2 regions of the Acinetobacter lwoffii genome follow, and region 1 is predicted to be linked to the other one. Evidence: predicted binding sites of a transcription regulator. Region 1 holds the regulator's gene; the other holds the start of a gene.
The links. The regulator PhoB, encoded in region 1, activates phosphate uptake and scavenging genes when phosphate is short. The targets are predictions, from matches to a motif close to TGTCATNAANCTGTCATAA.
Positions count from the first base shown of each region.

Region 2: J7649_RS06470 (inorganic phosphate transporter) is a predicted target of PhoB. The motif match lies at 10,341-10,359, and genes of this name have one in related genera.

Region 1 covers NZ_CP072549.1:2,046,197-2,062,399, reverse strand. Annotated here, with positions in the region: gene J7649_RS09785 (ParA family protein) at 1-640, shown strand, start outside; gene J7649_RS09780 (hypothetical protein) at 654-1,046, shown strand; gene J7649_RS09775 (threonine transporter RhtB) at 1,244-1,837, shown strand; gene J7649_RS09770 (DedA family protein) at 1,875-2,513, opposite strand; gene guaA (glutamine-hydrolyzing GMP synthase) at 2,858-4,426, shown strand; gene J7649_RS09760 (restriction endonuclease) at 4,586-5,518, shown strand; gene J7649_RS09755 (GGDEF domain-containing protein) at 5,527-6,750, opposite strand; gene J7649_RS09750 (GGDEF domain-containing protein) at 6,941-8,263, opposite strand; gene J7649_RS09745 (pirin family protein) at 8,761-9,708, shown strand; gene J7649_RS09740 (glutathione S-transferase family protein) at 9,869-10,519, shown strand; gene phoR (phosphate regulon sensor histidine kinase PhoR) at 10,566-11,924, opposite strand; gene phoB (phosphate regulon transcriptional regulator PhoB) at 11,950-12,660, opposite strand; gene J7649_RS09725 (TetR/AcrR family transcriptional regulator) at 12,910-13,587, opposite strand; gene J7649_RS09720 (SDR family NAD(P)-dependent oxidoreductase) at 13,811-14,659, shown strand; gene J7649_RS09715 (MATE family efflux transporter) at 14,774-16,138, opposite strand.
Region 2 covers NZ_CP072549.1:1,360,983-1,377,185, reverse strand. Annotated here, with positions in the region: gene J7649_RS06500 (hypothetical protein) at 1-370, shown strand, start outside; gene J7649_RS06495 (SDR family oxidoreductase) at 391-1,197, shown strand; gene J7649_RS06490 (glutaminase) at 1,421-2,695, shown strand; gene dhaK (dihydroxyacetone kinase subunit DhaK) at 2,820-4,550, opposite strand; gene J7649_RS06480 (RelA/SpoT domain-containing protein) at 4,986-6,134, shown strand; gene metH (methionine synthase) at 6,184-9,870, opposite strand; gene J7649_RS06470 (inorganic phosphate transporter) at 10,407-12,026, shown strand; gene J7649_RS06465 (hypothetical protein) at 12,456-13,997, opposite strand; gene J7649_RS06460 (rhomboid family intramembrane serine protease) at 14,217-14,834, opposite strand; gene nfuA (Fe-S biogenesis protein NfuA) at 14,993-15,631, shown strand; gene J7649_RS06450 (TonB-dependent receptor domain-containing protein) at 15,824-16,203, shown strand, end outside.

The DNA.
Region 1 (16,203 bases):
CGAAAACTATTTTGAAGATGTACTCGGTAATCAGCAAAGCAAGGGCTTGCTTGGTAATGCGATTGGCTCGATTTTAAAAAGTCGTAGCAAAGGTCTGGAAAGCTATGTGCATCAATCTTCTTTTAAACATCTGGATGTTATTCCGGCTAGCCCAACACTGGGTGCATTGGCCCATGCACTGGAGTCCAAGCACAAGATTTATAAGCTACGAGATGCCTTGCAACAACTGTCGGGGCATTATGACCGGGTATTTATTGATACACCGCCTGCATTCAATTTCTTTACCCTCTCTGCTCTCATTGCGGCGAACCGCGTGCTGATTCCATTTGACTGTGATGTATTTTCTAAACGTGCCCTACAGACCCTGATTGAAAATGTCATTGAAACCCAGGATGACCATAATGAAGGGCTGGAAATCGAAGGGATTGTCGTGAACCAGTTTCAGGCACAGGCCAAATTACCGCGTGAAGTGGTACAACAGCTCAAAGATGAAGGCTTACCGGTCCTCGACAGTATGTTGCCACCCTCGATCTTGATGAAAGAATCTCATCAGAAAAATCAGCCTTTGATTCATTTGGCTACTGATCATAAATTGACTCAGGCCTATCAATCGTTGTTCAATGAGATAGAGCAGAATTAAGATCGAGTTAGCTATGAAACTTGTGAAAGTAAGCCTGAGTATTGCTGCACTGGCATTACTGAGTGCCTGTGCAACGCCGGTAAAACCGACTTATGTGTCGCCCACCCTCTATCAGACTTTGGGTTGTTCGCAATTACAGGGTGAATATAATCGTATTCAGCAGTATATCGACAATGGCGTTGAACCACCGAAACGTACTGGCGTCGGTGTGGGTGTTGGTCTTGGCGGTGGTTGGGGTAGTCGCGGTGGATGGGGTATTGGCCCGAGTGTTTCAGTCAATATGGGACAGTCATCCGATACCAAAAGAACCGAACTGGCACGGCTTTTAGGCGAGCAGGAAGCGATTGTACAGGCCGCGCGTTATAAGAACTGTTCGATCATCGTTCGGCAGGCGACGCCTAAATAAATCATTCAACATTAAACGGATAAATGCTGACTTCGGGTCGGCATTTTTTATTGCTTTCACCAAGAATAGGGCAGTTTAAATTAAGATAAAACTCACGGGAAATTGACCAGAGTGTATATAAATCTGAAATTTATAAGCTTGTTATCCCACTCCCATATTGATTAAGCTACAACCTTGGCCCGGAAAAGTTCATTGCGATGATTGAAAATTGGTTATTTGTTTTAGGACTCATTGCTGTGTTGATGGTTCCAGGGCCCGCCAATGCCTTGGTGGCCAGCTCTGCTCATCAGCAGGGGCAGGCTAAAACCAGTCTCTATCTTCCTGCCATTTTACTCGGCTATTTTTATGCCATTAATGTCTGGGCCTTGTTGATTCATCTGGCGTCACCGATCTGGCCAAATTTTAAAGGCTTGGTCTATGTACTGAGTACCATCTGTGTGGGCTGGATGACCTTGCATTTATATAAGGCCCAGCAGTTAGAACGCTACAGCAAGAACCATCCGCAGATTCGCCCCTGGCAAATGTTTACAACTACCTTAAAAAATCCTAAAGCAGCATTGTTGGCCTCTGGAATTTTACCGATAGAAACCTGGCAAAGCCCGACCAACTTCGTTCTGGTTTTTGCTGCCTTTAGCTTGAGTACCGTTCCGGTCGGGATATTCTGGATGGTCTTTGGTCAGGCCATATTGACCAGTCCATCTGAAAAAATAAAAGCCGGCCTCATTTATAAAGGCGCGGCTCTATTTGTCCTGCTTTGTCTCATCCCACTCTTGATCAAGCTCTGGGATTAAACGCACAGGCTGTAAAAAATCTTAATGTAAAAAGTTCTTAAGCTGTTTTACTTTTTTTGAGCTTTTGTTGAATAAAGCCAATCACACCTGGCAATACACTTAAAATAATGATGCCAAAAATTAGATAGGTGAAGTTGTCTTTGACGATCGGCATATTGCCAAACATATAGCCCAAAATGACAAATGAGCTAATCCAGGCAAATGCACCTACTACATTATAGGTCAGGAAATATTTGTAATTCATGCTGCCAGCACCGGCAACGAAGGGTGCAAAGGTACGGGCAAAAGGAACAAAACGCGCAAAAATAATGGTCTTACCACCATGTCTGGCAAAGAATTGCTGGGTCGCCAATAAGTGTTTTTTATTGATGAAGCGCGATTCGATCTCGAAAACCCGAGGACCAATATATTTACCAATATGATAATTCAGGGTGTCACCCAGAACTGCCGCAACAAACAAGAGTGGAATCAGCACCCATGGATCCATTGCACCAGTAGAGGCTGCCAGTGCACCTGCTGCAAATAGCAAGCTGTCGCCAGGCAGGAACGGCATGACCACCAGACCTGTTTCTACAAAGATAATCAGGAAAAGAATGGCATAAATCCAGATCCCGTAATTAGTGATAAATTCAAGCAAGTGATCATCAACATGCAAGATAAAATCAATCAGTTCCATGAGCCCAGTACAAGCAAAAGTGTGGTCAAATCCTAACAGCCCGGGGCATGAAAGTCAGTACCAGAAAGTAAAATAATTAAGGCTTCATCCATCTTCAATTAAGCAAAAATTTCTCTTACATATTATCTTCGGATTTTTATAAAAACAGGCTTAATTGGATTAAATCTTGAGCTTAAAAATATAAAAATGACAGACCAATCAAGGCATCCAAAGGGATGCTTTATTCTGCTAGAAATATAATGCAATCAACTAAATGCATACCTCATGCGAATTGTGTGCTTAATGCGCTGAAAAATGTTAGAATACGGCGCTTATCTTTCGTTTGCCTTTCATAGTTGTTCGTCATGACTACCAATACTCAAATTACTGAAGATCGTATCCTGATTCTGGATTTCGGTTCTCAATATAGTCAGCTCATCGCACGTCGTGTCCGTGAAGCTGGTGTATATTCTGAAATGTATGCCTATGATATGTCTGAAGAAGACATTCGTGCATTTAATCCAAACGGTATCATCTTGTCTGGTGGACCTGAGAGCGTTCACCTTGAAGGCAGCCCGCGTGCGCCACAAGTGGTATTCGAGCTGGGTGTGCCGGTATTGGGTATTTGTTATGGTCTGCAAACCATGTGCGAACAACTTGGCGGTAAAGTTGAGCCAGGTACTGTGCATGAGTTTGGCTATGCAGAAGTAGATATTGTTGTACGTGACAAGCTGATCGGTAATTTACAGGACCGTGAAAACCAGCTGCATGTCTGGATGAGTCATGGTGACAAGGTTGCCCGTATTCCAGAAGGCTTCCAGATCACTGCACAGACGCCTAGCTGCCCAATTGCGATGGTATCTGATGAAACTCGCCGTTTCTATGGTATTCAGTTCCATCCTGAAGTGACACATACGTCTAAAGGTGCAGAATTACTGTCGAACTTCGTGCATCAAATTTGTGGCTGTCGCGGTCTGTGGACGCCAGAACACATTATTGATCTACGTGTAGAACAGCTTCGCCAACAGATTGGTGATGAAAAAGTATTACTAGGACTTTCTGGTGGTGTGGATTCATCTGTAGTGGCAGCGCTGTTGCATAAAGCGATCGGTGATCAGCTGACCTGTGTATTTGTAGACAACGGTTTGCTTCGTTTGAACGAAGGCGATCAAGTGATGCAAATGTTTGCTGATAACATGGGTATCCGCGTGATTCGTGCTGATGCTGAAGAGCGTTTCTTGACTGCGCTTGCAGGTGAAGTTGATCCTGAAGCAAAACGTAAAATTATTGGCCGTGAATTTATTGCTGTCTTCGCTGAAGAAGCACGTAAATTAGATGGCGTAAAATTCCTTGCACAAGGTACGATTTATCCAGACGTAATTGAATCTGCTGCAAGCAAGCAGGGTAAGGCGCATGTGATTAAATCACACCATAATGTGGGTGGTTTACCAGCAGATCTAGCGTTTGAACTGGTTGAACCATTACGGGACTTATTTAAAGATGAAGTACGTAAATTGGGTACGACTTTAGGCTTGCCACACAGCATGATCTACCGTCATCCATTCCCGGGCCCAGGTCTAGGTGTGCGTATCTTGGGTGAAGTGAAAAAAGAATATGCAGACATTTTACGTCTTGCGGATGACATTTTCATGCAGGAACTGCGTGCCAGCGGCTGGTATGACAAGACTGCTCAAGCATTTGCAGTATTCCAGCCAGTAAAATCGGTGGGTGTAGTCGGTGATGGCCGTCGTTATGCATGGGTGATTGCACTGCGTGCGGTAGAAACCGTGGACTTTATGACGGCTCGTTTCGCGCATCTTCCTTATGATTTAGTCGATAAGATCTCGACCCGTATCATGAATGAAATTGCTGAAGTTTCTCGTGTTGTGTATGACGTATCGTCTAAACCACCAGCAACAATTGAATGGGAGTAATTTAGGGGTTTCGGACAGCACTGCTGTCCGCCTAAATTACGCCAAGCGCTATGCGCGTGGCAGTATCTGGTTTATCAGATATAACCTAATAAAAAAGAGCGCTTCGGCGCTCTTTTTTTGATTTATACTGAATAAAAATAAACCTTTAAAAGCTAAAAAATGCCTTTACCTACTTATGATCAATTAATGCTGCCTTTAATGAAATTATTATCAGAATTAAATGAGCCAATAAAAATTTCGGATGCTGCGAATATCCTAGCTGAACGTTCCAATTTACACGAAGAGGATTTAAATAAAATTCTTCCGAGCGGGAAAAATATATTTAAAGATAGAGTGGCATGGGCAAAGACCTACTTAGTTAAGGCGGGCTTAGTTCAACAACCGAAGAGAGCATATTGTGAGATTAGTAGCTTGGGTAGACAGGTTGATTTAAAAAGTTTAGATGCTATAACAAATGAATATTTAGCACAGTTCAACGGATTTTCAGATTTTAAATTAGGAAAGAAAAATAAAGATGAGTTTGGGATCGGGAATCTACAAGTTATTGAAAGCCTAAATAGTTACCAAGAAACTCAGACTCCAGAAGAAACAATCCAGAACACAACGGAATTATTAAAATCTGATTTGAAAAGTGATTTGCTTCAGATGGTAAAAGATAAATCTCCTTCATTTTTTGAAAGACTGGTTGTCGATCTTCTGGTGGCAATGGGCTACGGCGGTTCACATCAAGATGCAGCTCAAGCGATTGGTAAAACCAACGATGGTGGAATTGATGGTGTAATTAGTGAAGATCGATTAGGGCTAGATAAAATTTACATCCAAGCGAAACGTTGGAAAGATACTGTTGGTCGTCCCGACATTCAACAGTTTAAAGGTGCTTTGGCCGATCAAGTTGCTAAGAAGGGGGTATTCATTACTACGTCAAGTTTCAGTAAAGAGGCCATTGAGTCGGCAAGAAAATCCGGTATTGTTTTAATTGATGGCGATAAGCTGACGTCTTTAATGATTGAATTTGGTTTAGGTGTACAAATAGAACGTAGTTTTCATATCTATAAAATCGACCAAGATCGTTTTGATGAAGATAATTTTTAACGGGTAATTTAAGCCGGTTTAACCTGCCAGTTTTGCAGCTCCCCAGCTAAACTTTGCTCCAGATCTGGATCATAAGCTTCAACCCGATTCCGTCCATTGGCTTTAGCCTGATATAAGGCAATATCGGCCTGTTTAATCAGGGTCATTAAATCTGTTTCACAGCTTTCCAGAATGGCAGCACCAATCGAAATGCTAAAACTGAAACGATGCTGGCTGTCTAGATCGATCACAATATTTTCAATGTTATGCCTTAAACGCTCGGCAACTTTTAGCGCTTCATCCAGAGAGGTTTCGGGTAAAAATGCAATAAATTCTTCACCGCCATAGCGTGCCAAAATATCATGCTGTCGCATTTCACTGCGTGTGCTCAGGGCAATCGTCTGTAAGACCTGATCTCCGATATCATGACCATAACGATCATTAATCTGCTTAAAATGATCGACATCAAAGACCAGTAAACTCATAGGTACCGGTTGATCAAAATTCTGTTGTACCAGTTGTTGCGCGAGATATTCAAAACAGCGACGGTTATTCAGGCCGGTGAGGGAATCGGTATGGGCCATATTTTCAAAGGCCTGCCGGTTATATTCATTCAGGGTATGCTGCAAGAATACCATGCGTGATTTTAAGGTTGAGCTCCAACTAATATAAAGACTGAAGGTCAATACCGGCAGATAAATCAGGGAAAATAAAAACATCTGGTACAGGTCAGACCGAGTATTGAAATATACACCGATGTAAATCATCAGGGTAATCAGACTTGAAGTAATCAAAGACGGCCAGAACCGGATCTGCACACATAAATTGGCCAGTACAATAAAGACTAAGGAGGCATATTGATAAATGAGGGTATAAGCACTTTCAGACTGATTCAGATTAAAAAACCAGATGGCACTTGCACCAATAATCGAGGTAGGCAAGAGCAGATCAAAGACAGGCAGATTGCGGTAAGAGTGATACATCCAGATCGTGATCAGTACGATCAGGATGGTATAGCTGATTTTGGTCAAAATGAGTAACTTGAGAATATCATTCAGCACCAGAATATCGGCGAGGGTATAAGAGGCATATGCCAGCTGTGCGAATAAATTGACCTGTAATAAGTATTTTAAAGTGAGTTTTTTCTGATGAGCATAGTAGGCCGGTTTTAGAGGTGCAGGAATACGAACAAGCGGATCTTGAAGAGCCTCCTGAATCAGGGTACGTGATTCTTTTTCGTTATCATGCGGCATGCAGCCTTCCCAAATTAAAATATATAAAAATGAATAAGATGAAATTTATATATAGTTGTATAAAAAATATTCTATTCTTTTGTTGGATATTTTAAAAGTGGAAGAATCAAATTTATTTTATAAAATGAAATCCCCGATTAACGCATTCTAAGAATGATCCTAGCTTATAGAACAGACTAATGATTCAGCTTTAATTCGCCGTTGACTGGGCTGGTTGAGTGTCTGGCTTAAATACATTCCAGGGATTTTCTGTTGCTGGCTTGGGCTTATTCAGCATATCCGGATGATAGACTTCAATCCGGTTTCGGCCAGACTTCTTGGCTTGATATAAGGCAATATCGGCTTGTTTGATCAGATCTTCCAGAGTCTGGGTATGGGATTCTAGTTCTGCAACACCGATCGAAATGGTGAACCGGATGGCATGATTGGATTCAACATAAATATACTGCTTTTGAATTGCACAACGAATTCGTTCTGCAATCACCAGGCTGTCTTGTAGCTGAGTATCTTCCAGGAGAGCGATAAACTCTTCCCCGCCAAAACGTGCCAGTACATCGCTATGCCGCATTTCTTTACGGGTCACTTCAGCAATCAGTTGTAGCACCCGATCACCGACATCATGCCCATAGCTATCATTAATATTTTTAAAATGATCCACATCAAACATCAACAGGCAGCTACTGGCATGTTTGGGCCATTGATGAATAGAGCGTTCAGCCATATCGACAAAATGGCGACGGTTGTAGAGCTGGGTCAAATCATCGGTATGTGCCAGATTCTTTAAGGTTTGATAGTTCCATTCATCAAGCAGGGAGCGCAGAAAAGAACGCCGCACATTCAGAATATTATTCCAGTTAATATAAATGCTAAAAAACCACAGTGGACTAAAGACCACACTAAAAATAAAGGCTTGAGAGGCACTCATGAACTGGGTCACCCCAAGCATGATAAACAGCGCAATCAAGATGGAGCAATAGACTGCGACTTTAAACTGGGTCTGCACACAGAGATTGGCGATAAGAATAAAGATCGCAGAGGCATAAATATAGGTGGCAACATGGGGACTGGTTGAAAGCGCGAGTAAGCTAATCCAGGCCGCTGCAGCTACAGTGGTGCCTATCGGCAAGATTCTGTCCAAAATCTGAATATTTTTATATTTTTTAAACAGGTAATAACAGCAAAACATCGCCCCCAGAACCAGAACGACGCGCATCAGACCAGAAATAAAAAACATGTCTGGAATAATCAGGATATCGGCAAAGAAATACAGTAAAAAGGCAATTTGCGCCAGATAGTTAATTTGACGCAAGTTATGATGACTATGCGTATAGACATAATCATGAAAATACTGCTGAAACAGGGCAGGGATACGGGCATGAGGATCTGTCAGCGCCTGTTCAATCAGCTGACGGTTTTGCAGATCACATTCAGATAATTTCAGTGATTTATCGGTCGTCGAATTTTGAAAAGATACATTCGCCGTTGAATATATATTCTCATTCTGAGCAGACATGTCCTGGTCCAGTATTATTTTTATAGGTGCCTATTATGCCGTGTTTGAGTAAAAAATAACCTCCCAAAAATTGGGTATCCGGGGAGTTTTTAAAGCTAAAACGTAACAAAATTTGTGTTTTATAAAATTGAAAGTGATTGAAATACATGAATAATCATCTTATTCATTGGGGTCTTTAGTTGTTGTGGATTCGTTTCACGTGAAACATAAATGACATTCCTGATCTTCAGTTTATTTAAACTCCTAACGTCATGTACCTAAATCATGATTGACTTGTTAAAACTCAAGTTTGGGGCTTTGAATATAAATCTCATCAGCTTTTCAGAATTTAAATTGATGGGACTAGTGAGGCGTTTTATACGTATCTAAATATTTCCAGGGATAGATTTTGCCCATAGACCCTGTACATTGTCCTGAACAGAGAGGCATCTTGAATCGGTCAAATACATGTCTCACCCACTCAAAAGTAGAATGAAAATGCCGAGGTAAGCTCAGCCATGTCGAATAATAGTGATATTGAACTGTCGAATTCCGATGATTGTGAAAAGTACGTGAATCAGTTTATTCAGGAGTTTCCTTTACGTCGCGCGGAAATCGGGCAGGGTACCGTGATTAAACGTGCCTTACCGAGCCGACATAAACGCATGATTGGTGCCTGGTGTTTTCTGGATCATGCGGGTCCGGCCAGTTTTCCGCAAGGAGATGGTCTGGATATCGGCCCCCATCCACACATTGGTCTGCAGACCTTTACCTGGATGATCGAGGGCAGCATGATGCACAATGACAGTCTGGGAAATCAGCAATTGATTCGTCCCAAACAGGTCAATCTGATGACCTCGGGCTATGGCATTTCACATACCGAAGTCTCTCCCGAGAGTGAAACGCATATGCATGCAGCGCAGTTATGGATTGCCTTGCCGGACGACAAGATCAATATGGCACCGGGTTTTGACCATTATCCTGAATTGCCGGTGGTCCATGAGCAAGGCATCGAGTTTACCGTGCTGGTAGGAGAATATTTAAAAACAAAATCACCGGTTAAAGTACATAGCGAACTGCTCGGAGTAGATCTGTATGCGGCTGAAAGTAGCAGTATGCATTTGCCGTTGAATCCGAAATTTGAATATGGTTTTATGGTGCTTGAAGGGACGGCTAGCATCAATGGGCATGAACTAAATGAAGATAATATGCTGATCCTGGAGCCCGGCTTACAGCAGGTCAACGCTGAAATTCATGCCGGGAGCCGGGTGTTATTGATTGGTGGGGAACCATTTGAAAGCCCGATTTTACTGTGGTGGAATCTGGTCGGGCGTACGACAGAGGAACTTAAAATTGCGCGGGAACAATGGATTGAAGGCCATGAACGTTTTGGTTCCATTCCTGCCTATGATGGGCCACGTTTAGAAGCGCCTGCATTTCCAGACCAGATGCGGGCTTCCCGATAAATGCTAAAAATGATGAGAATGTAGAGCGCTGTCTGAATTGAACTTAAATAGTTAATCTGCAACATAGAATACATATCATTACAGTCATCAAAAAATGAGCTAGAGTCTGCTGCTTTTTGTTATGCTCAAAAAGTAAGAACAATAAAATCATGAGTCTAATATGCGTGTTTTACATCATCTTGAACAATCACGATCATTTCGTATTCTGTGGGCTATGGAAGAATTAGGACTGGATTACGAGGTTAAATACTATAAACGTCAGCCCAACCTTTCTGCGCCACCGGCCTTAAAACAGATTCATCCGCTGGGCAAAGCTCCGATTCTGGTCGATCAATCGCAGGTACTGGCAGAATCTGCGGCGATCCTGGAATATTTGCAGGAAACTTATGATGAAATGCAGCAGTTTCGCCCAGAAGATATTGCTGACAAGGCCCAGTACCGTTACTGGATGCACTATGCGGAAGGCTCGTTAATGCCGCTGCTGGTGATGCAACTAGTGATGACCACTGTACCAAAACATACCCCGTTGCTGATTCGACCAGTCGCCAAGAAAATCTGTGATGGAGTGAAGAAGCAGTTTGTACAGAGCCGTTTAAAAGATCATATCCAGTTTCTGGAAAGCTATTTGAGCGAGCATGATTATTTTGCCGGACACTTCAGTTTTGCCGACATTCAGATGAGTTTTCCTTTGGAGGCGATGCAAAGCCGGACAGGCCAAAGTTATCCAGCGATTCAGGCCTATCTGAAACGGGTCTCGCAACGTGCTGCCTATGCGCGTGCACTGTCCAAAGAAAAACAGATCAGCTCTTAAACGCTTAAAAGAAAAGGTGCCGATGGCACCTTTTCTGATGGTTGTATTACTCTGGAAAGCTGAGACGCTCTTTGGGGAAAATCACCTTAAAGGTAGAGCCTTGGTTTTCCTTGGACTCAATTTCCAGATGTGCCTGATGTTGCATCAGCACATGTTTGACGATGGCAAGTCCCAAACCGGTACCCCCAGTACGGCGGCTGCGGTCTGAATCGATGCGGTAAAAACGCTCGGTCAGACGTGGCAGATGTTTGGGATCAATGCCGATGCCGTTATCTTGCACGACAAAATAGGCCGATTCACCATCATCATGCCAGCCGATGGTGATGGTACCGCCTTTAGGCGTGTACTTGATGGCATTGGTGATCAGGTTGCTAAAGGCGCTGGCCAGTTCCATATCTGAACCGATCAAATCGCAATGACTGTCAATGTCCAGATTTAGGGTATGACCATAATCAATATTATAGGCCTGGGCATCATCAAATAGCTGGTTCATCAGACTCGGCATTTCAATGATCTGGTTTTTGGCAATATTTTTATCATTTTCCAGACGTGACAGCAGCAACAGATCGTTGACCAGTGCATTCATGCGTCGGGTTTGCGACTGCATCTGATCAAAAGCGCGTTTCCAGCGTGGATTGATATCTTCCTGATCGGTAAAGGTTTCAATATAGCCACTGAGCACGGTCAAAGGAGTGCGCAGTTCATGTGAAATATTGTCGACAAAATCCTTTCGCATCTGTTCCAGATTGTGCATCCGGGTCACATCATAAGCGACCAGTACCCGACTTTCTCCGCCAAAACGGGTCATTTTGACCTGCACATAATGGTCTTCAAACAGCGAAGAACGCATTTTCAGGCCGTCCGGGGATTCATCAATATGGTGATAGTATTCGATAAAGCTTGGTTGGCGTAACAAGGTCAGGATATTACGGCGACGGTCATCACTGGAGATTCCGAGCAGACGTTCGGCTGCCGGATTCCACCATTCAATCTGTTGGTTTTCATCAAGTAGTACCACGGCTTCTTGCAAGGCCACCAGCGAAGATTGTGCACGATCAATCAATTCGACCATTTCCGCCTGAACAATCCGTTCCTGACGTTGGGCGCGATAAACATTGAAAAGTAGCGCACCCCAAATCCCGCCAATATTCGGTGGAACATCATAAGGGCGATTGGAAATCCATTCATTGACCAGATATAAGGAACGCATTTGGGTCGCAAAGAATGCCACGAAGGCAATTACGATACAAATCCAGAAATACCCAATCCCAAAACCGATAAAGCTGGCGATAATTAGGAAAAAAGCCAGTAGGCGTAAATCCTGCTTCGCAAAATCCCATAAACTGCTGTAACGGATTCTTTTGTGCTCGCGTGCCAGTTCGGGGACAGGGTAGGGCTCATACATAAAACAAGATTTACCTTAAAAGATATTAACCTAAAGCGACATCTGAACGGGTCGAGAAACGATACCCCGTTCCGCGAACGGTCTGTACAAAACGGTCTACACCATAAGGTTCCAGTACTTTACGCAAACGGCGGATATGCACATCGATGGTCCGGTCTTCAATATAGACGTTACCGCCCCAAACCTGATCCAGCAATTGCGCACGGGTATAGGCACGTTCAGGATGGGTCATGAAGAAGGCCAGCAAACGGTATTCAGTTGGCCCCATTTCCAGAATGTTGTTACCAAAATTCACCCGCTGGCTGACCGGATCCAGAATCAGGCCATTGGCATCAATGGTTTTTTCACCACTCAGGGCATTGGCGCGGCGAAGCACCGCCTTAATCCGCGAGACCAATTCCCGCGTCGAGAATGGTTTGGTCATGTAGTCATCGGCACCGGCATCCAGACCTTGTACCTTGTGGTCTTCTTCACCGCGCGCTGTGAGCATGATCACCGGAATTTCTGACAGGCTTTCATCACGTTTCAGACGACGACACAGGTCCACACCGCTGACACCACCCGGCATCATCCAGTCCAGCAAAATCAGTGCCGGACGCTGATCCACAATCATCTGATGCGCCTGCTTGGCATCTTCTGCCTGTAAGCACTGAAAACCGGCCATATCCAGAGAGGTATGGATCATTTCCCGAATCGGGAGCTCGTCATCGACGATTAATATGTAGTCATCTTTCACAACGCAATACCCTATTTCATGTAAACGGTGAACCGTTTTATATTTATGACAGGCTTATTACAAAGACTAATTATGACAGTATCATTGCAGAAAGGGAAAAACTGCTGAAATTCGAAAAGATTTGTGACAAATATAGCGCAGAAACTTGTTAAAAAATCATAAATTAATTTTACTCATTTCCGTAGTGCAGCATAAATTTGTAACTCACTGGTAAATGCAGGAAAGCCTATTAAGCACAGGATTTAACAGTTATTTTTTCTCTGAAAATGACTCGAGCAGCGCCAAAAAAACCACACTACAGGATGATAAAACTTCCTCAAGCGAATGCTTAAAACCGCTCATCACCCAACGAATGGCAATTTGGGTGACATAACCATTTAAACCGGTCGACACCAGGGAAATTTCCTGCTCACTGCGATTTAACTGCGGCATCATCAACATGACAAAGGCATGAATCATGCGGTCGAAACGTGACATGGTTTCATGAATAGTGGCCTGATTATGCAGTTCCTGCACCAGCATGGCATCAATATAAATGATCCTGGCCATACGTGGATTGTCACGCAGGGTAGTGAGCAAAGCGGTCAGACCCGCCTCGATCATTTTTTTTGGATCGGTGGAGGCCTGCATCATGGCCTGCATGACATTCTGTTGCAGCTCATCAATCAGTTTTAAGAAAATGGTCTGAAACAAATGTTCGCTTTTCTTGAAAGATTCGTAAAAATAACGTTCGGTCAGCTTGGCTTCATTGCAGATATCTTTGACCGTAACTGAAAAAAAGCCGTGACGGCCATAGGCTTCAATCCCCGCTTCGATCAGCTTTTCACGACGTGCCTGCTGCCTTTCAGCCATCGACAGGCCTTTAAACTGACGTTCCTTGCTCTTGGAGGGGCGTGATTTTGCTGCTGAGTCGGTTGAATCAGTCATAAGGCCTATGTGCTCATCTGCATGAAGATTTTGAATATCTTAGCAATAAATCACGCTTAGACCTATATAGAAATGCTCCCCTGAAATTTGGCCTCTAAGGACATGGGATAATTATTGACAATATATATTGTCAAAACTATATTGAGGATCTGTGCTAGCTCCTGAAACAACAGAACAAGATCCTGCTGTCATGGAATGGCAGTTCTTTACATAAGGAAATTGAATGAAAAATTTTAAAAATAAAGTCGCTGCGATTACCGGTGCCGGTTCAGGTATTGGCCAGCAACTGGCGGTATTACTGGCCCAGCAAGGTTGTCATTTGGCGCTGAGTGATATCAATGAACAGGGTCTGGCGCAAACGCTCGAATTGCTCAAAGAAAGTGATGTCCATGTCACCATTCAGAAAGTAAACGTAGCTGAACTGGAACAGGTGCGTAACTGGGCGGCACAGGTCGAACAGGATCATGGCAGTGTCAATATGATCTTTAACAACGCTGGCGTTGCGCTGGGTTCAACCGTTGAAGGGGCGTCTTATGAAGAACTAGAATGGATTGTCGGAATCAATTTCTGGGGCGTAGTTTACGGAACCAAAGAATTTCTGCCACTGATCAAGAAAACCGGCGATGGGCATGTCATCAATATTTCCAGCCTGTTTGGTTTAACGGCGCAGCCGACCCAGTCTGCTTATAATGCGACCAAGTTTGCGGTACGTGGTTTTACTGAATCCCTGCGTCAGGAACTGGATCTGGAAAATTGTGGGGTGAGTGCACTGTGTGTACATCCGGGCGGTATCCGTACCAATATTGCCAATGCTGCAAAAATGAATAACAGCCTGCTGACTTTAGGTATGAATCCGGAAAAATCAGCCCGTAATTTTAATAAATTATTGCGTTGTCCACCTGCAGAAGCCGCTCGTCAAATTCTGGAGGCGGTACAAAAAGACAAGCGCCGTCTGCTGATCGGTAATGATGCCAAAGCAATTGACCTGATTCAGCGGATCTTGCCGACCGGTTATCAGCATGTCACTGCACTGGCGACCCAGTTTGGCAAAAAGAAGAAAAAATCTGCTTAAAAAATTGCAGAACAGACCCGCGAAAGCGGGTTTTTTATCGCTGTAATAGGGTCTATTTTTTGCGACTAAGAGTGTTAGCTACTGTAATACTTCTAGGTACATAAAACCTTGCATCTAAATCAACGCTTCAACCGTTTTTTTCTTCCAGACAAACTGATAATACAGTCCCTGCAAAATACACAGGCTGACAAAGGCCAATGCATAGGCATACCAGATACCTTCCAGGCCCCACCACTGACTAAAAAGATAAGCGGCGGGAACTTCAATACAGAGAATGGCAAAAATATTAATCAGCATTGGCATGGTCACCGTTCCACTTGAGCGCATGATCGAAGCAAAAATGGCACTGGCGCCAAAAAACAGAATTGACCACAGCACAATAAATAGCAGTTGTTGTCCCAGTACTACAACCTTAGGATCGGTAATAAACAGTGCCATCAGATATTTGGAGAACAGGTATGCCAGAATCACCAGACCGCCGGTAAACAGGATATTCATACTCAGCGCAGTCCGTGTGACTTTATTGAGTAGATCCGATTTACCTGCGCCAATCGCTTGAGCACCAAATACAGACGCGGCAATCGCAATCGACAAAGCGGGAAATTGAATATAATTTAAGACCTGATTGACCGCACCATAAGCGGCTGTTGCTTCTGCGCCATAACGATTGACCAGCCCGACAATCACCAGTCCGGCAACTGAAGTCGTGACCATTTGTACCCCAGTCGGAACCCCCAGTTTCAAGATCATTCTGCTCAACTGTGGCTGATGACGAATATTTTTTAATAAAGCCCAGTCGAGCTTGAGCGGGTGCTGTCTATAGTTCAAATACAGGATTAAAAACAACAGGACCGCCAGATTTCCCAGAATGGTGGCAATCGCCGGCGAGATAATGCCCATTTTAGGAAAGCCAAAATAACCGGCAATCAGGACCGGTGTCACCACTAAACCCACCCCAATGGTAAGTGCGGAAGCAAACAGGGGGGTGGTACTATCCCCAACGCCACGCAAGATGGAGGTATAAATAATATAGATAAAAATTAAGGGACTACCCGCCAGCATCCATTGTACATAGGGCAAGGACAAATGCATTACATCAGGATCTGTGCCAAGGGCCAAAAGAATATTCTCAGCAAAAATTACCCCGAAAAGCGCAATCAAACTTCCGCCAATCAAGGTCATAAATAAAGTTGAACCGACCACACAGCGCACTTTTTCTATATTTTTTCCACCCCAAGCCTGTCCAATCAATACGGTAGAACCGGCAGATAAACCAATCACAAAGGCCATCAGACAAAACAGGATCGGGAAAAAAACGGCAACAGCAGCAATCGCATTCACTCCGAGCATTTGTCCCACAAAAACCGTATTGATCGTGCCGGAGAGACTTTGCAGGATATTGGTCGCAATTAATGGCAACAGAAATACCAGAAAGGCTTTCCATAAATTCTGTTGATGAATCAGTGAGTGCTGTGCCATGCGACATCCTGTGATTGAATTATCATCTATTTGTTGATGCAGCTATTATTCGGCAGAATGTAAAA
Region 2 (16,203 bases), 690 kb from region 1:
TCGCATGACCTATGAGCATCAAGGTGATGCTTTTGTTCGATATCCGGTGGAAAAATTGCTGGTGATGGAGTTGCTCGGCTGTATTGACCAGATGAAAAATGGTAATCATCAATATGTATCACCCGCTTTAAAAGCCTTTACTCAGGTGGTCGATCAAGGGGTAACACATCTGATCCGTGAACCGAAAAAAATGTTGAAATTTAATGTGGTGGTCGATAAAACCTTGAATGGGGTGATTCATTTAACCACCCAGTTAGGCTATAAACGTTTTGACAAGCTCGGTAGCATCTATGATGCCGATACGATGAGTTATTATTTTGAGCATTTGCTGGCATTTCTGGAAGATGAAATGCAGCACCATATTCATTAAAACAAGGGAAAGAGGATTTCATGGCGAAAGTTGAAGACTTAAATGGAAAAGTGGTCTGGATTACCGGCGCATCTTCAGGGATTGGCAAGGCGATTGCCCAGCAATGTGCTGAACTCGGAGCCCAGGTGGTACTGACTGCACGCCGGCATGCAGAACTGGAAAATGTTCGCCAAAGTCTCACCAATGCAGATCAGCATATTTCAGTCATTGCCGATATCACAGATGAAAGTCAGGTTCGTCATGCTTATGAACAGGTTTTGCAACAAAAAGGCCGGATCGACTGGCTGATTAATAATGCTGGGCTGAGTCAACGTGCTTTGATTCAGGACACCACCATGCAGACTGAACGTGCCATTATGGAAGTGGATTATTTCTCGCAGGTGTTTCTCACCAAAATGGTATTACCGACCTTTCTGGCACAAAAAACAGGTCGTATCGTGTTTATTTCCAGTGTGGCAGGTTTGCTCGGTACCCAGTATCGCGCATCCTATTCCGCAGCCAAAGCAGCGATTCATATGTGGGCCAACAGCTTGCGTGCTGAAGTGGCTGATCAGGGCGTGCAGGTCTCGGTGATTTTCCCTGGCTTTGTTCAAACCAATGTGTCGTTTAATGCTTTAAATGGGGAAGGCAAACCGCAAGCCAAGCAGGATGAAGCGATTGAAAATGGGTTGTCAGCAGAGGATTTTGCCCGTCAAAGCGTACAAGCCTTGCAGTGTGGCGAAGAATATATTGTGATTGGTGGCAAGAAAGAAAAACTTGGCGTGCTGGTTTCGCGTATTTCACCCAAGGTGCTGTACAAAATGATTCGCAAGACCAAGGTAAAATAAATCACCCAGAGTAAAAAAGGGCAGGAGCGCCCTTTTTTATGTCTCTTAAAACATCAATAAAAATAACAAAACTTAAAAATGCAATTCATTTCTGGAGGATTGCCCGTACAGGGAATTCAGCCGATAACATTGATATGCAGAAAATTACCTTTTCACTCTGGTACTTAAGCCAAAAGCCGGTATGTTAATTAAAAATAATAGTGAATTGGAATAAGCTCATTCGATGAAAACCCCGGTGCCCGATTATCTCCAGCATGTATTAACGGTCTGTCATGATAATGATCAGGGCGCTTTGGCTGACTATATCCCTGAACTGGCAGCGGTAGATCCAAACAAGTTCGCTTTGGCGCTGACCACGGTGGATGGCACGATTTATTCCACGGGAGATGATGAAACCGAATTTACCATGCAGTCGATGTCCAAGCCTTTTGCCTATGCCTTGGCATTGCAGCATTTGGGAATTCCAGCAGTACTGGAAAAGGTCGGCGTTGAACCTTCAGGAGAGGCTTTTAATCAGATTTCGCTAGATAAAGAAACCAATCTTCCTAAAAATCCAATGATTAACTCGGGTGCGATCACTACGCATTCTTTGATTCCGGTACAAAAAGGCATTTCACGTGCGGAATGCTTACGCCGTTTTTTAAGTGAGCTGGCAGGACGTCAACTGGAATTCGACAAGCAGGTGTATAAGTCGGAAGTCAAAACTGCATTCCGGAACCTGTCGATTGGCTATATGCTACGTACCGTAGGTGTGCTGGATTCGGATCCGGTAGAAATCGTCAATGGATACATCAAGCAATGTGCGATTAAAGTGACGGTCAAAGATCTGGCAAATATCTGTAGTGTGCTCGCCAATGGCGGTGTTCAGGCCAAAACGGGCAAACAGCTGCTAGAGCGTGATGTGGTGCGCCAAGTGCTCAGCGTGATGATGACCTGTGGCATGTATGATGCGGCGGGTGACTGGCTGACGACGGTGGGCATTCCTGCCAAAAGTGGTGTATCGGGCGGAATTATCGGGGTATTGCCTGGGCAGGTGGGAATTGTGGTTTTTTCTCCTAAAATTGATGAGCATGGGCATAGTGTACGTGGCGTGGATATTTTTGAGCGTTTGTCGCGGGACATGGGCTTGCATCTGATGGAAGGGACGCCATCGGCACAGACCATTTTGCAAAGTCGTTATACTGTAGGTAAGAACAATGACATTGTCGTGTATGAGCTGCGCGGTGTATTGCAATTTACAGAATCCGAAATGTTGCTGCGAATTTTGCAGGATGAGCCAGACGCTCAAACACGTATAGTCATAGACCTGACCAATTTGACTTTGATTCATGATGTGGGTGCACGCATGTTATTTGAAGGTGTCAAACGTTTACAAGCGAATGGGCACAAAGTGGTGGTCATTGACTCAGAAGGCGTATTGGGTGAGGAACAGGTGAAAGGCAATAAGCGGGTAGTGGTGACAGAAGAGTTAGAGCGCTATTTGGAGAAGTTTAGTTAGACAATGTTGATGGGGATGAGCAATGTCTTACCTTACTTGACTGATGCTTTAAGATGTACAGCCTAGAAATGAAATATAAAAAAGCCCCGACCAGTGTCGAGGCTTTTTTAAAATATTGTAAAGCTTATTTAATATGCTGGGTAATGTCCGTAAAGATCACGCCTAAGCCATGTGCACCAGCATCTGGATAACCTAAGCTACGATCACCGACTGTACCGGCACGGCCCATACGCGCTACGATGTCTTTGGTAGATTCTGCACCTTTTACCGCAGCCTCTGCACCCAAGACAAAGTTTTCTTTAAACGTCTTGTCGGTATTGGCAGACCATGAATCTGCACAAGGAACCAAAGCATCAATCAGGGTTTTGTCACCCACCACAGCGCCACGACCAAATGAACGCTCACCAGTAGTTTGAATGCCTTTTACCGCAGCTTGAAGCATCTCGGCAAAATCTGCCACAGTTAATGTGGATTTGCCTTGAATGGCTTTACTCGCTGCACGAAATGCTGAACCCCAGATTGGACCTGATGCACCACCACAATGCTCCATGATAATCATTGAACTGTTCAGCAAAAATTCATCCATGTACTGCGCTTGAATCAGGCCTTGCCATTCGCGTTTCAGCTGTTTAAAACCTTTAGCCACACTCATGCCAAAGTCACCATCACCTGCATGGGCATCCAGTTCGCAGAATGGCACTTCGTTTTTGATAATACAGGCAGCCATTACGTCAACGACATAACGCATATTTTCTATCGTGAACTGTTCATTTTGAATTTCAGCATGTTCAGGCTGAGTTTCGACTTCCGTATTTATTACATCTTCTGCTGCGGCATTTTTTGTTGCGAAGATTAAAGGCTGTGCTGCTGAACCATCCATTTTAAGAGCGGGCGTGTTCGCCTCTCCATCTAAATAACCTTTTAGTTCATCATCCACAGCTAGCAATGACACCGAAGCACCGTTCATGTCGATACTAGTCATATAGTTGCCGACAAAAGTACGATAAATCTTGATGCCTTTGCGCGCCAAATGTTCGCACACATCATTATTAAAGACATACAGCTCTTGCATTGGTGTTGAACCAAATCCATTCACTAGAACAGCAACTTCTTGCGTGTCAGGACGATCGAGGAACAGGTCATCGATAATACGTTGTGCCAGTTCTTTGGATGGCAGAATTTTTTCACGACGAATGCCGGGTTCGCCGTGGATGCCGACGCCGTATTCCATCTCGTCATCTGCCAAAGTAAATGTTGGTGTGCCTTTGGCAGGAACAGTACATGAAGTGTACGCGAAACCAAGACTAATCACGTTATCCGCTGCTTTTTGAGCGACAGCTTTGACTTCCGCAAGCTCTAAACCTTTTGATGCTGCTGCACCTGCAATTTTATGTACAAATACAGTACCCGCCACGCCACGACGGCCGACCGTATAGAGGCTGTCCTTGACTGCAATATCATCTGCTACTTTTACATAATCGACTTTAATGCCATCTTCTATAGCTAAAGCTGCACCATTCTGGAAATTCATCATATCGCCAGAATAGTTTTTAATGATCATGAGCACGCCTTTGTCTGTTGCGACATGCTGTAAGGCTTTATACACTTGAATTTGAGAAGGCGATGCGAATACGTCACCGCATACGGCAGCATCTAACATGCCTGTACCGACAAAGCCTGCGTGTGCAGGTTCGTGACCACTGCCGCCGCCACTGATCAGTGCGACGTTATTGTGTTTTTGTTTACGTGAAATGATTTTATGCGATTCGGTAAATTGTAGTTCAGGGTGAGCAAGGACAAAGCCTTTGCACATTTCGACAACCAGATTTTCTGGGTTGTTGATGAGTTTTTTCATGGAGGAAAGCCTTCACGTATTCTGGGAGATGTCTAAAGTCTTATTATTATGGAAATGTTTGAAATTTGCTGACTTAAAAATGTAAAAACAGATGATTTTGGGGTGAGCGTTCAGAAAAGGGGCAGTTTCAGATTTTTTATTGGTTGTTAAATTTTACCTCTCCCTAACCCTCTCCTAAAAGGAGAGGGAATGTCTATTCATAAATTCATGTCAGCATTCAAATAGTAATGAATGCTCCCTCTCCCATTGGGAGAGGGTCGGGGTGAGGGTGGAAACAGTGATTGAGTATGATTGTAGTCAATACTTCACTGATGATGGATTAGAAGCAGATCGAAACTGAGATGAAGCTTTGGCACAACTTAGGTTAGTTAATTAAATGAACTACATTTTTTCTGTAAACTATTATAAAATTTAAAAAATAAGAAAATTAGTGCTATGAAGTATTCGAAAAAACAAATCGAAAAAGCTGGATTTGACTTAATTGGTTCAGCTATTGAATTTGATAAAAAATTGTTGTCTGAAACGATGAGTGTTTTGACTGATTGGAGAGATAGTCATATTACTGCATTGGATACATGCGAAAATTTTCTAAAGAGTAAAGTCTATTCAACTGATAGCGCTGCTTTTATTGCTAAAAGAATAAAAAGAACTGAATCTATCGTAAAGAAATTAAAAAGATTTAATAAAATGAGCCTGAAAAATATGCAGGACATTGGAGGTATTAGAATTGTCTTGGCAAATAATAAAAAAGTAAAAAAATTATTTGATGAATTGTGTAAAGAACCAAATTTTATGAACGATGATGGCAATGTTAAATTCAAAAACTATATTCTAGAACCTAAAGCTGATGGATATAGAAGTATCCATATAATTGGAAAATTTTTAAATGATGATCAGGAACTCAAAAATATAGAAGTTCAATTAAGAACAGCATTACAACATTGTTGGGCTACTAGTTTAGAAATTATAGATTTATTTACGAATCAAAATTTGAAGTTGAATGAAGGCACAACAGAGTGGCGTCTATTCTTCAAGTATGTAAGTAATCAGTTCGAAATTATCGAAAGTTTAAAAGGATTTAAAAGAAATGATCAACGATCAATGGTTACAGAATATATAGAGTTTATAAAAAAAGAAGAGAACTTAAATTCGATGAATGAAGCTGTATATATACATAACTTTGTGACGAAATTAATACCAGGTAGTAGTTATACTATTGAGTCCTTATTTCAAGAATATGCGAGATCATTGCATTCAATTGATGAGAAAATTCTTAAGGGGAAATCTAAGCAAGGCTATGTTTTACTAAGGTTAAATGTTTTTACAGGGCGGTTGGATACAGAATACTATGATAAATCTCAATATTCTGAAGCGTCTAAACGATACAGTTTTTATGAAACTACTCTAGCTGCTAATAAAAGTTGGGTTGTCGCATTAGTTTCATCGAATGCCGTTGGTGGGATTAAAGAAGCTTATCCAAATTATTTTGCTGATTCGAAGGTTTTTTGGAATTACATTGCGTTAATTAGACAAGCAGCGTTTATTGGATACTTTACTAATCAAGCAAGAAAAAAAGTAAGTTAAAAAAATCCCCTCACTCGAGGGGATTTTTATATCAAAGCTTGGTGATGTCTTAAGAAATCGAATCATCCAAATTCGGCGCTAACCAACGTTTCGCTTCATCTAACGTCCAACCTTTACGCTTCGCATAATCTTCCAACTGGTCGCCAGAGATTTTACCCACGTTAAAGTATTCAGTTTCAGGGTTTGCATAATAGAAACCGCTCACTGATGAAGGTGGCCACATCGCAAAGCTCGTCGTCAAGTACGTACCAATCTTGTCGGTTGTACCTAACCAATCAAAGAGTGGTGCTTTTTCAGAATGCTCAGGACAAGCAGGGTAGCCCGGTGCAGGACGAATACCGACATACTTCTCTTTGATCAATTCTTCATTTGAAAGCTGCTCATCTGCTTGGTAGCCCCAGAACTCTTTACGAATACGCTCATGTAAGTGCTCCGCAAATGCTTCTGCAAAACGGTCACCCAAGGCTTGAACCATAATTGCGTTATAGTCATCGCCTTTGGCTTTGTATTCTTGAGATAACTCTTCCGCACCGAAGATTGACACGGCAAAGCCACCCAAGTAATCCTGAGCTACATCTTTTGGCGCAATAAAGTCAGCCAGAGAGTAGTTTGCTTTGCCAGTGACTTTGTCAGACTGCTGACGTAAGTGTTCGAAGCTGTGCGTTATATTGCCTGATTCATCAGCAACGGCAACTGTATCTGCTGCTACACGGTTTGCAGGATAAATACTAAACGTCGCACGCGCATCGAAACGTTTATTCTCGATGATGTCTTTCAGCATTGCTTGCGCTTGTTCATACAAGTCACGCGCTGCTTCACCAACAACTTCATCTTCAAGGATTTTCGGGAATTTACCCGCCAGGCTCCATGAAATAAAGAACGGTGTCCAGTCAAAATATTCCACCAAAGCTTCAAGCGGATAATTTGTGAAAGTTTCAGATCCAATGAAGTTTGGTTTAACCGGTGCATTCTTGTCGAAATCGATTTTGAAGCCGTTTTCGACTGACTCTTGATAAGACAATTTCGCCGCTTTCGGTTGCTTGTTGGCAAGACGAGTACGAATTTTTTCATAATCCGCTGCATAGTCAGCCAAAAGTTTTGGTTTCATTTCAGGAGAAAGCAATTGTGTTGCTACACCCACGGCACGTGAAGCATCTGCGGTGTAAAGCACGCCATCATTATGATATTGCGGTGAGATTTTCACTGCGGTATGCGCTTTAGAAGTCGTCGCACCACCAATCATTAACGGAATGTTAAAGCCTTTGCGCTGCATTTCTTTGGCAACAAAGACCATTTCATCCAGAGACGGAGTGATCAGACCAGACAAACCGATGATATCAACTTTTTCATCAATCGCAGTTTGCAGAATCTTCTCGCATGGCACCATCACGCCCAGATCCACGATGTCATAACCATTACAGCCTAATACTACGCCAACGATGTTTTTACCGATGTCGTGTACGTCGCCTTTCACCGTAGCCAGCAGGATTTTACCTTTTGCTTCGGCTTGGGTTTTCTCAGCTTCAATGAACGGGTTCAACCACGCTACAGCCTGTTTCATCACGCGTGCAGATTTGACTACTTGTGGCAAGAACATTTTACCGGCACCGAACAGATCGCCGACTACGTTCATACCCGCCATCAATGGACCTTCAATCACATCCAGTGGACGTGTAGAGTTTAAACGCGCTTCTTCAGTATCTTGATCGATATAAGTCGTGATGCCTTTTACCAATGCATATTCAAGACGTTTTTCAACAGACTCATTACGCCATTCCAGATTTTCTTCGGCTTTTTGCGTACCACTTTGACCACGGTATTTTTCAGCAACAGCAAGCAGTTTTTCGGTTGCTTCCTGACCGCTTTCACCCTGGTTCTGGTTTAAAACAACATCTTCAACCGCTTCTTTCAACTCTTTATCGATGTCATCGTAAATCGCCATCTGACCGGCATTTACAATACCCATAGTCATGCCTTGCTGAATGGCATGGTACAGGAACACCGAGTGAATCGCTTCACGTACCGGTTCGTTACCACGGAACGAGAACGATACGTTCGACACACCACCAGAAATCATCGCATTTGGCAGGTTCTGTTTAATCCAGCCAGTCGCTTCAATAAAGTCCACGCCATAGTTGTTGTGTTCTTCAATACCGGTCGCAATCGCAAAGACGTTCGGGTCAAAGATGATATCTTCAGACGGGAAGCCTACTTCATTCACCAGAACATCATATGAACGCTTACAGATTTCTTTTTTACGCGCAGCTGTATCGGCCTGACCATCTTCATCAAATGCCATCACGATGACCGCGGCACCATATTGACGGCAGAGGCGGGCACGTTCGACAAACTCGTCATGACCTTCTTTCAGGGAAATCGAGTTCACCACGGCTTTACCTTGCACACATTTCAGGCCCGCTTCGATAATCTCCCATTTAGAAGAATCCAGCATGATTGGCACACGTGAAATATCTGGCTCAGACGCGATTAGATTCAGGAAGTGCACCATCGCACCTTGCGAATCGAGCATGCCTTCATCCATGTTGATGTCGATGATCTGTGCACCGGCTTCAACCTGTTGACGGGCAACATCAAGCGCTTCGGCAAAGTTTTCTTCACGAATCAGACGCAGGAATTTTTTCGAACCGGTGACGTTGGTACGTTCACCGACGTTCACGAACAGTGAATCTTTGGTGATGTTAAATGGCTCTAAACCGCTTAAACGACACGCCGGTTCAATTTCAGGAATTTGACGAGGGGTAATGCCTGCAACAGCATTTGCAATCGCGCGGATATGATCCGGCGTAGTACCACAGCAACCACCGGTAATATTAATTAAGCCACTTTCTGCAAATTCTTTAATGAAGGCCGCAGTTTCTTCCGGCGTTTCATCATATCCACCGAAGGCATTTGGCAACCCAGCGTTTGGATGCGCTGAAACAAAGGTATCGGCAACGTCAGACACGGTTTTCACGTGTGGACGCATTGCATCTGCACCCAGCGCACAGTTAAAGCCGATAGATAATGGCTCTGCATGGCGCATCGAGTTCCAGAAGGCTTCAGCGGTTTGACCAGTCAATGTACGACCTGATGCATCAGTAATCGTACCTGAAATCATGATTGGCAGTTCATAGCCCAATTCTTTAAAGACTTCTTTCACCGCAAAAATGGCGGCCTTGGCATTCAAGGTATCGAACACGGTTTCGATCAGGATGATGTCTGCACCACCTTCGATCAAAGCTTTGGTTGATTCAATATAATCAACTTTTAAAGCATCAAAGGTGATGTTACGGAACGCCGGGTCATTCACGTTTGGAGAAATAGAAGTGGTACGCGATGTCGGACCAATCACACCTGCCACAAAGCGTGGTTTTTCAGGCGTTGAATATTTGGCACAGGCTTCTTTGGCCAGACGCGCTGCTTCACGGTTAATCTCGGGAACCAGATCTTCCATGTGGTAATCCGACATTGAAACGCGGGTACCGTTAAAGGTGTTGGTTTCAATAATGTCGGCGCCAGCTTCCAAGTAAGCTTCATGAATACCTTGGATGATCTGTGGCTGAGTCAGTACCAGCAAATCATTATTACCTTTGAGATCATAGGCCCAGTCAGCAAAACGCTCACCACGATAATCGGCTTCTTCCAGTTTATGGCGCTGGATCATGGTACCCATCGCACCATCGATAATTAAAATTCTTTTGGCAAGAAGTTCTTTTAAAGTGGTAAGTGTAGACATTCAAACTTTCTCAGCAGAAATCAAAAAAAACGACGCTAATCTTAGCAGATTAGTTGGCTGATTTCTGCTGAGATTGCTCAGAATGATGGATAAGCATGATATGAAAATTTGATAAGTCATCTAGAAAAACAACAAGTTCTAAAATCCGGATCAGAAAATATTGCAATCTCAAATCTGATTCGATGCCTTTCAGGCAGTAAACGAAATCAAAAAATTAAGCTGATGCTTTCATTCATGAAATTGTCATATTGATGACTTATGCTGTGTAACTGAAACTTTTATTCAGCTTGATGACAGGCAGGGCTTGAATCGTTTTGGTCGCAAAATATATTGAATTTTTAAGCTTGAAGAAGCTGGAATCTTGTCTTAAGTAAATGATTTATAAAATCTAAATAGACTGATTTGGTAGGAATTAAACAGGAGGAGCAGCAGCAAGAAAATCCAAATAATTGCTTCATATGACAGCAGTTTGTCATATAATTGTCACAATTTAACTGAACAATATGGGGATTCTTGAATCCTCTATTCCTGCTTGCATGAATCCTAATCAAACTCCCGTAGATTCAGCACACGGGTCGGCTTCCCAAAAGTCGACCAATGTTCATGTGCCAACACCGAAATTTTTTATGCCGGTGTTCCTGACTCTTATTATCACTACGCTGATTTATATCGGCTTCCAGTTGTCTGCAGATTTAGCGCATGTACCGGCCTTGGGCTTGTATTCAGTTATTTTGTTAGCGACGGCACTTTTTATTGCGTTGAGCTTTGAGTTCGTCAATGGCTTCCACGATACCGCTAATGCTGTGGCCACGGTCATTTATACCAATGCACTTTCAGCTCCTGTCGCAGTGATGTGGGCCGGCTTCTGTAATTTCCTTGGGGTTATGGTCGCCAGTGGTGCGGTCGCTTACGGCATTATTGCGTTATTGCCAGTCGAGCTGATCATGAATGTCGGCTCCGGAGCAGGTTTTGCCATGGTTTTTGCCATGCTGATCGCGGCAATTCTCTGGAATCTGGGAACCTGGTTCCTCGGTATTCCGGCATCCAGTTCACATACCCTGATCGGTTCGATTCTGGGTGTGGGCATCATGAACTATATTCTGAATGCCGGTACTGGCGCTTCAGGTATAGACATGGAGCAGGTGATGAAAGTCGGTAAGGCGCTGTTATTCTCACCTTTAATCGGTTTTGCATTTGCTGCGATTGTGTTCCTGCTGGTGAAAAAAATCTTCAAGCGTCAACTGGAATTGTTCCAGCCACCTGAAGGTAACAAGCCACCGCCACCATTGATTCGTGCCATGCTGATCTTTACCTGTACTGGGGTGAGCTTTGCCCATGGTTCAAATGACGGTCAAAAAGGTATGGGCCTGATCATGCTGATCCTGATCGGCTGTGTACCTTTAGCGTACTCGCTGAACAAGAATCTGGATGCACAACATATTCAGTCTTTTGGTCAGTTATCTGCACAAACAGCGGATGTGATCTATCCAAATCATCAGGACATTCCGGATGAACAAGCCCGTGATGTGATCACCAAGTACATTCAGACCAAGGAAATTACCCCTGAAGTCGTGCCTGCATTGGCAAGCTTGACGGATCATCTGGGTGAAAAAGTTGGTAGCTATACCAGCATTAAGGATGTTCCTGAAGCTCAAGTGTCTGAATTTCGCAACGACATGTACCTGAGCACCACAGCATTTAAACGTCTGGATAAAGCAGAAGCTTTACCGGCAATGAGTGCTGCGCAGGAAAAAACAGTGGATGAATACCGTGACAATCTGGATTCATTCCTGCAATACATCCCGACCTGGGTGAAAGTGGCGACAGCCTTGGCACTTGGTCTGGGTACGATGGTCGGCTGGAAGCGTATTGTCGTGACGGTTGGTGAGCGTATTGGTAAACAGCATATGACTTATGGTCAGGGTATGTCTGCCGAACTGGTTGCGATGTCGACGATTGCTGCAGCGGATGGCTTCGGTATGCCGGTATCCACTACCCATGTATTGAACTCTGCAGTAGCAGGTACCATGGTGGCGAACAAGTCAGGTCTGAACTTCCAGATGGTGAAAACTATTCTGTCTGCCTGGATCTTTACTTTACCAGCAACGATCTGTTTGTCAGGCACTTTGTACTGGTTGCTTCTTAAAGTCTTCTAGGACTTTTTAAGGTAAAAACGCTGCTTTGGCAGCGTTTTTTTATGGGTGGAAGAAAAATTAAGGATTTAAAAGAGGAATCTAAATTACGATTAAGGCGACAGGGATGTCGCCGTTAGGCTGTGATATAGGGACATATCATCAGCTTAACAAAAGATTTTTGTTACTTTTGATCTTTCAAAAGTAAAGAAAAAAAGAAGCTATAAAATAGATCAACTTAAATCTGCCCAAAGCACATTCATAAGAATTTGAATGATTGAAAGCCTAAATTAACCTCTCCCTAACCCTCTCCTAGAAGGAGAGGGAACGCCCATTTTCAATTAAAGTTCTCTCTGCTTTAGGGATGAGCAGCACTGCTACGCAACGAGGGGAGAACTTTAAAAATAACGATTACCTTTCTTATGGAAAAATTGGATGAAGATAATAAAAAAATTACTTCTTCAACTTACTCAATAATCCTTTTGGCAACTTCTCTGTCGCAAAACCATATAGTGCAGCAAAAGGTAGTGCGGTACGTGCCAGATAGGCCACTCGCCACAAACCACCATGATTCGCGCCATGCATCATCAATTCAAGCGGATGGTTGAGTTTTACTTCAGGATTGGCCACCGATTCCGGATTACGCAGATCATGAATCCATAGTGCCGCCATAATCGCATTGGTGGTTTCAGGCGCGAAAGCTTCAACATCAAACAGGCTGGCACCGTTGAATGCGGCTTTTAATAGTGGATTCTTGGTCACAGAATAGGTCGTAGTCGAAGGCGCAATATTGATACTGACACGCTGACCTTGAGCACGCGCCAAGGTAGCACGCCATTGCTGGATACGTTTTGCCAGTGCATAGTTCGGGCCTTGTTCTACTACCAGACAGTCACAGATACCATAAACCTGATCACCAGACTGAATCAGTTCATGCGCATTTTTCTGGAAAAAGTGTTTGCGGCTTAAGGTTGAAACACCTTTAGAAAGGATCGCCTGTGCCTTGGAGCGTTCAGTATATTTCACTTTAGAGGCTTCGATTACTTCACTCGGAACCGCATAAACATCGGTCGGCGTACACATGTACATCAGGCTGGTATTAGCTTTTTGCTGGCTGACATGCTGCATGATGGCATCCATCGCCATGGAGACCCGAACATGCTTTTCACCATCCAGATAGGCAATTGCAGCCAGATCCAGATCCTGCTCGAACTGTAATAACCATTTGGCAATTTCAGGAATCTGGGTCAGCAAATTCGCCCCCAGTTTTTCTTTTAAAATATCAAGTGAAGTATCAGCAGGCAGGTCTTCAGTACATGGCGCATACAGCGTGGCATTGCCTTGGTTGATGGTATCAACAATCTTGCCCCATACACGGGTATTCGGCAGATCAATCGCTACAATATTGGCTTTCCATTTCGCCAGCCAGGTCAGAGGACCGGCTTCAGATGCTGCACCAAACAGCACCGCCGTCCGATCTGACAAGTCAAACCATTCAGGATGTACCACACATTCACGCAGGGCATTGGCATGACTGGTTTCCACGATGCCTTGGCTTTCCCAGCGCTCAATCTGCTCCAATAAGGCATCACCTTGCAGCTTTTGACCGTGGTAAGGCACATACCATTCTGGTGCCGATTTGCTATTACCTGTCAGCTTGAAGGTATGCAACTGACCTGCGGGCAGAGTTAAAGCATCTTGTAATACATACTTTTGACCATCACGGTAAAATTCAAAAGTCTGATGGGCCTTTGCCAATCCATCTTCAGCAATTTTCAAGCTGGCTTCAGGAGAACTCAGTCCCTGTTCGACCAGTTGCTTAAAATGTACTGTGTAGTGTTTGCGCCAGTTTTTTTCTGATTGTGCCTGTTGAGAACTGTGTGAATCGACATTGGCTAAGGCTGCTGCGATGATCGCGCGTCCTGCTTCGGAGCTACTTGGTTTTTGTTGCGGAGACTGAAGAGGAAATTGAAGACCGTCTGGTGTAATGGACATGCAAAATATCTCGAGAATGACAGTAATTAATATACAGATGTATATATTATCGCTGCAAAATTCAGTCCAAGATTGGCATTAAGTGACATCATCACTTTCTAATATATTACGAGATGTTTCAAACGAATAAGAGAGCAGTAGCTCTCTTATCCATTTTCAGCAGAAATATGAGGCTTAACTCATATGTAGCTTTATTCCTTCAATATTTAAAAAACCTGATTAAAACGGAACCTGCATCAGTTTATTCAGGAAATGCGGAATCAGGCGTGGCTCCAGAATAATCGTCATGACCACCCCGTAAGCCGCTCCCCATAAATGCGCGCTATGATTAATGTTGCTATTGCCTTTTTTGCCTGACCAAATGCTATAAGCTACATACAGCACAGCAAAAATAATGGCAGGAACCGGAATGAAGAACACAAAGATCAACTTCCAAGGTTCAAACAGAATATAGGCAAACAGTACAGCCGAGACTGCACCGGAAGCGCCGAGACTGGCCCAGCGCGCATCATTTTTATGCTTTAGGTAACTTGGCAGAATGGCTGCGATCAGACCACCAAGGTAAAACAGGATAAAACCCAGGTCATACAGATATTGACGATAAAAGCTTTCAATCACGCTGCCAAAAAAGAACAGGGTAATCATGTTGAACAACAGATGTGCACCATCCGCATGGATAAAGCCATGCGTAATAAAGCGGTCGTATTGTCCACGTTGCAGTGCCGGCGGCCAGAAAATCAGGCGATTCATCACCGTCTCTTTGGAGAAAGCAATAAATGACACAATACAGGTGATCAGAATAATGGTCACGGTATGATTAAAAGGTAAATCAAGCATATAAATGATTCTAATGGTGCCTATTTTCCAATTATCATGCCATTAAAATTGAGCTAAAGTTGTACTTTTATAATAAATCCGACAATTTTAGTTGATTTTTAAAAATTACCCCGCATCTTCAGTTAAAATGGCCGCTTGAGCTTGAGGAAATTATTGTTATGTCGACTGAGAACAGCAGCACTCCAGTTGTTGGTGAAATTCCCAACTTATTGATTACACCAACAGCACAAGAGTATTTAAAGGATCTACTGGATAAACAGAACACCCCGGGTATTGGTGTGCGTGTTTTTGTAGAGCATCCAGGTACTCCTCGCGCTGAATGTTGCATGGCCTATAGTGCACCTGATGAAGTTGTACCGACAGATTATAAGCAGGAATATCCTGATTTCCCTGCTTTTATCGACTCGCCATCTATTCCGTATTTACTCGATGCCGTGATTGACTACAACAAAGACCGTTTTGGTGGTCAGTTGACCTTCCGTGCGCCGAACTCTAAAGTGCCACGCGTGGGGCCAGATGCATCGGTAGAAGAGCGTATTACCTATGTATTACAGTCTGAAATTAACCCGGGCCTGGCAGGTCATGGCGGTAACTGTGCACTGGTTGAAGTTAAAGAAGACCCTGAAAAAGGTTTAACCGCTGTACTTAAATTTGGTGGTGGTTGCCAGGGTTGTTCAGCGATTGATATTACTTTGAAGCAAGGTGTTGAAACCACATTAAAACAACATGTACCAGAGTTAATGCATGTCGTTGATGAAACGGATCATAGTCAGTCTGAAGGTGCGTATATGAAATAATCTGTTCCATATAACAGTTTATTTATCGCATTTTAAAAACCTCGAGATTTCGAGGTTTTTTTATATCTGGCTTAAAAACTAGTGAATGTTAATGATAATAATTATCAATATTAGTTGCATTAAATTGAGGGGCTGTTACACTTCGCAACCGAATAAACATGATCTCTTCATAAATATTGGGGCGGATAAGGTATGAATAAGCCATTCTTAAAAACCACTTTGGCATTTGCTGTACTCACAGCCATGGCAGGAAATACATCTGCAGTAGAAGTGGTTGTTCCACAGGCGGAAGCGACTAAATTGCAAACGATTGTGGTGACCGCAACAGGTTATGAGCAAGATTTGGCTAAAGCACCAGCTTCCATTACTGTGATTGATCGTGAAGAATTGGATAAACGTGAATATAACGACATTACTGATGTACTGCGTAATACGCCTGGGGTAGTGGTTTCAGGTGCAGGTTCTGCACAGACCATCAGTATTCGTGGTATGAGTTCAAACTACACCTTGTTTCTGGTCGATGGTAAGCGTCAATATGGCAAGGATGTGAACCCGAATGGGGATGATGGCGG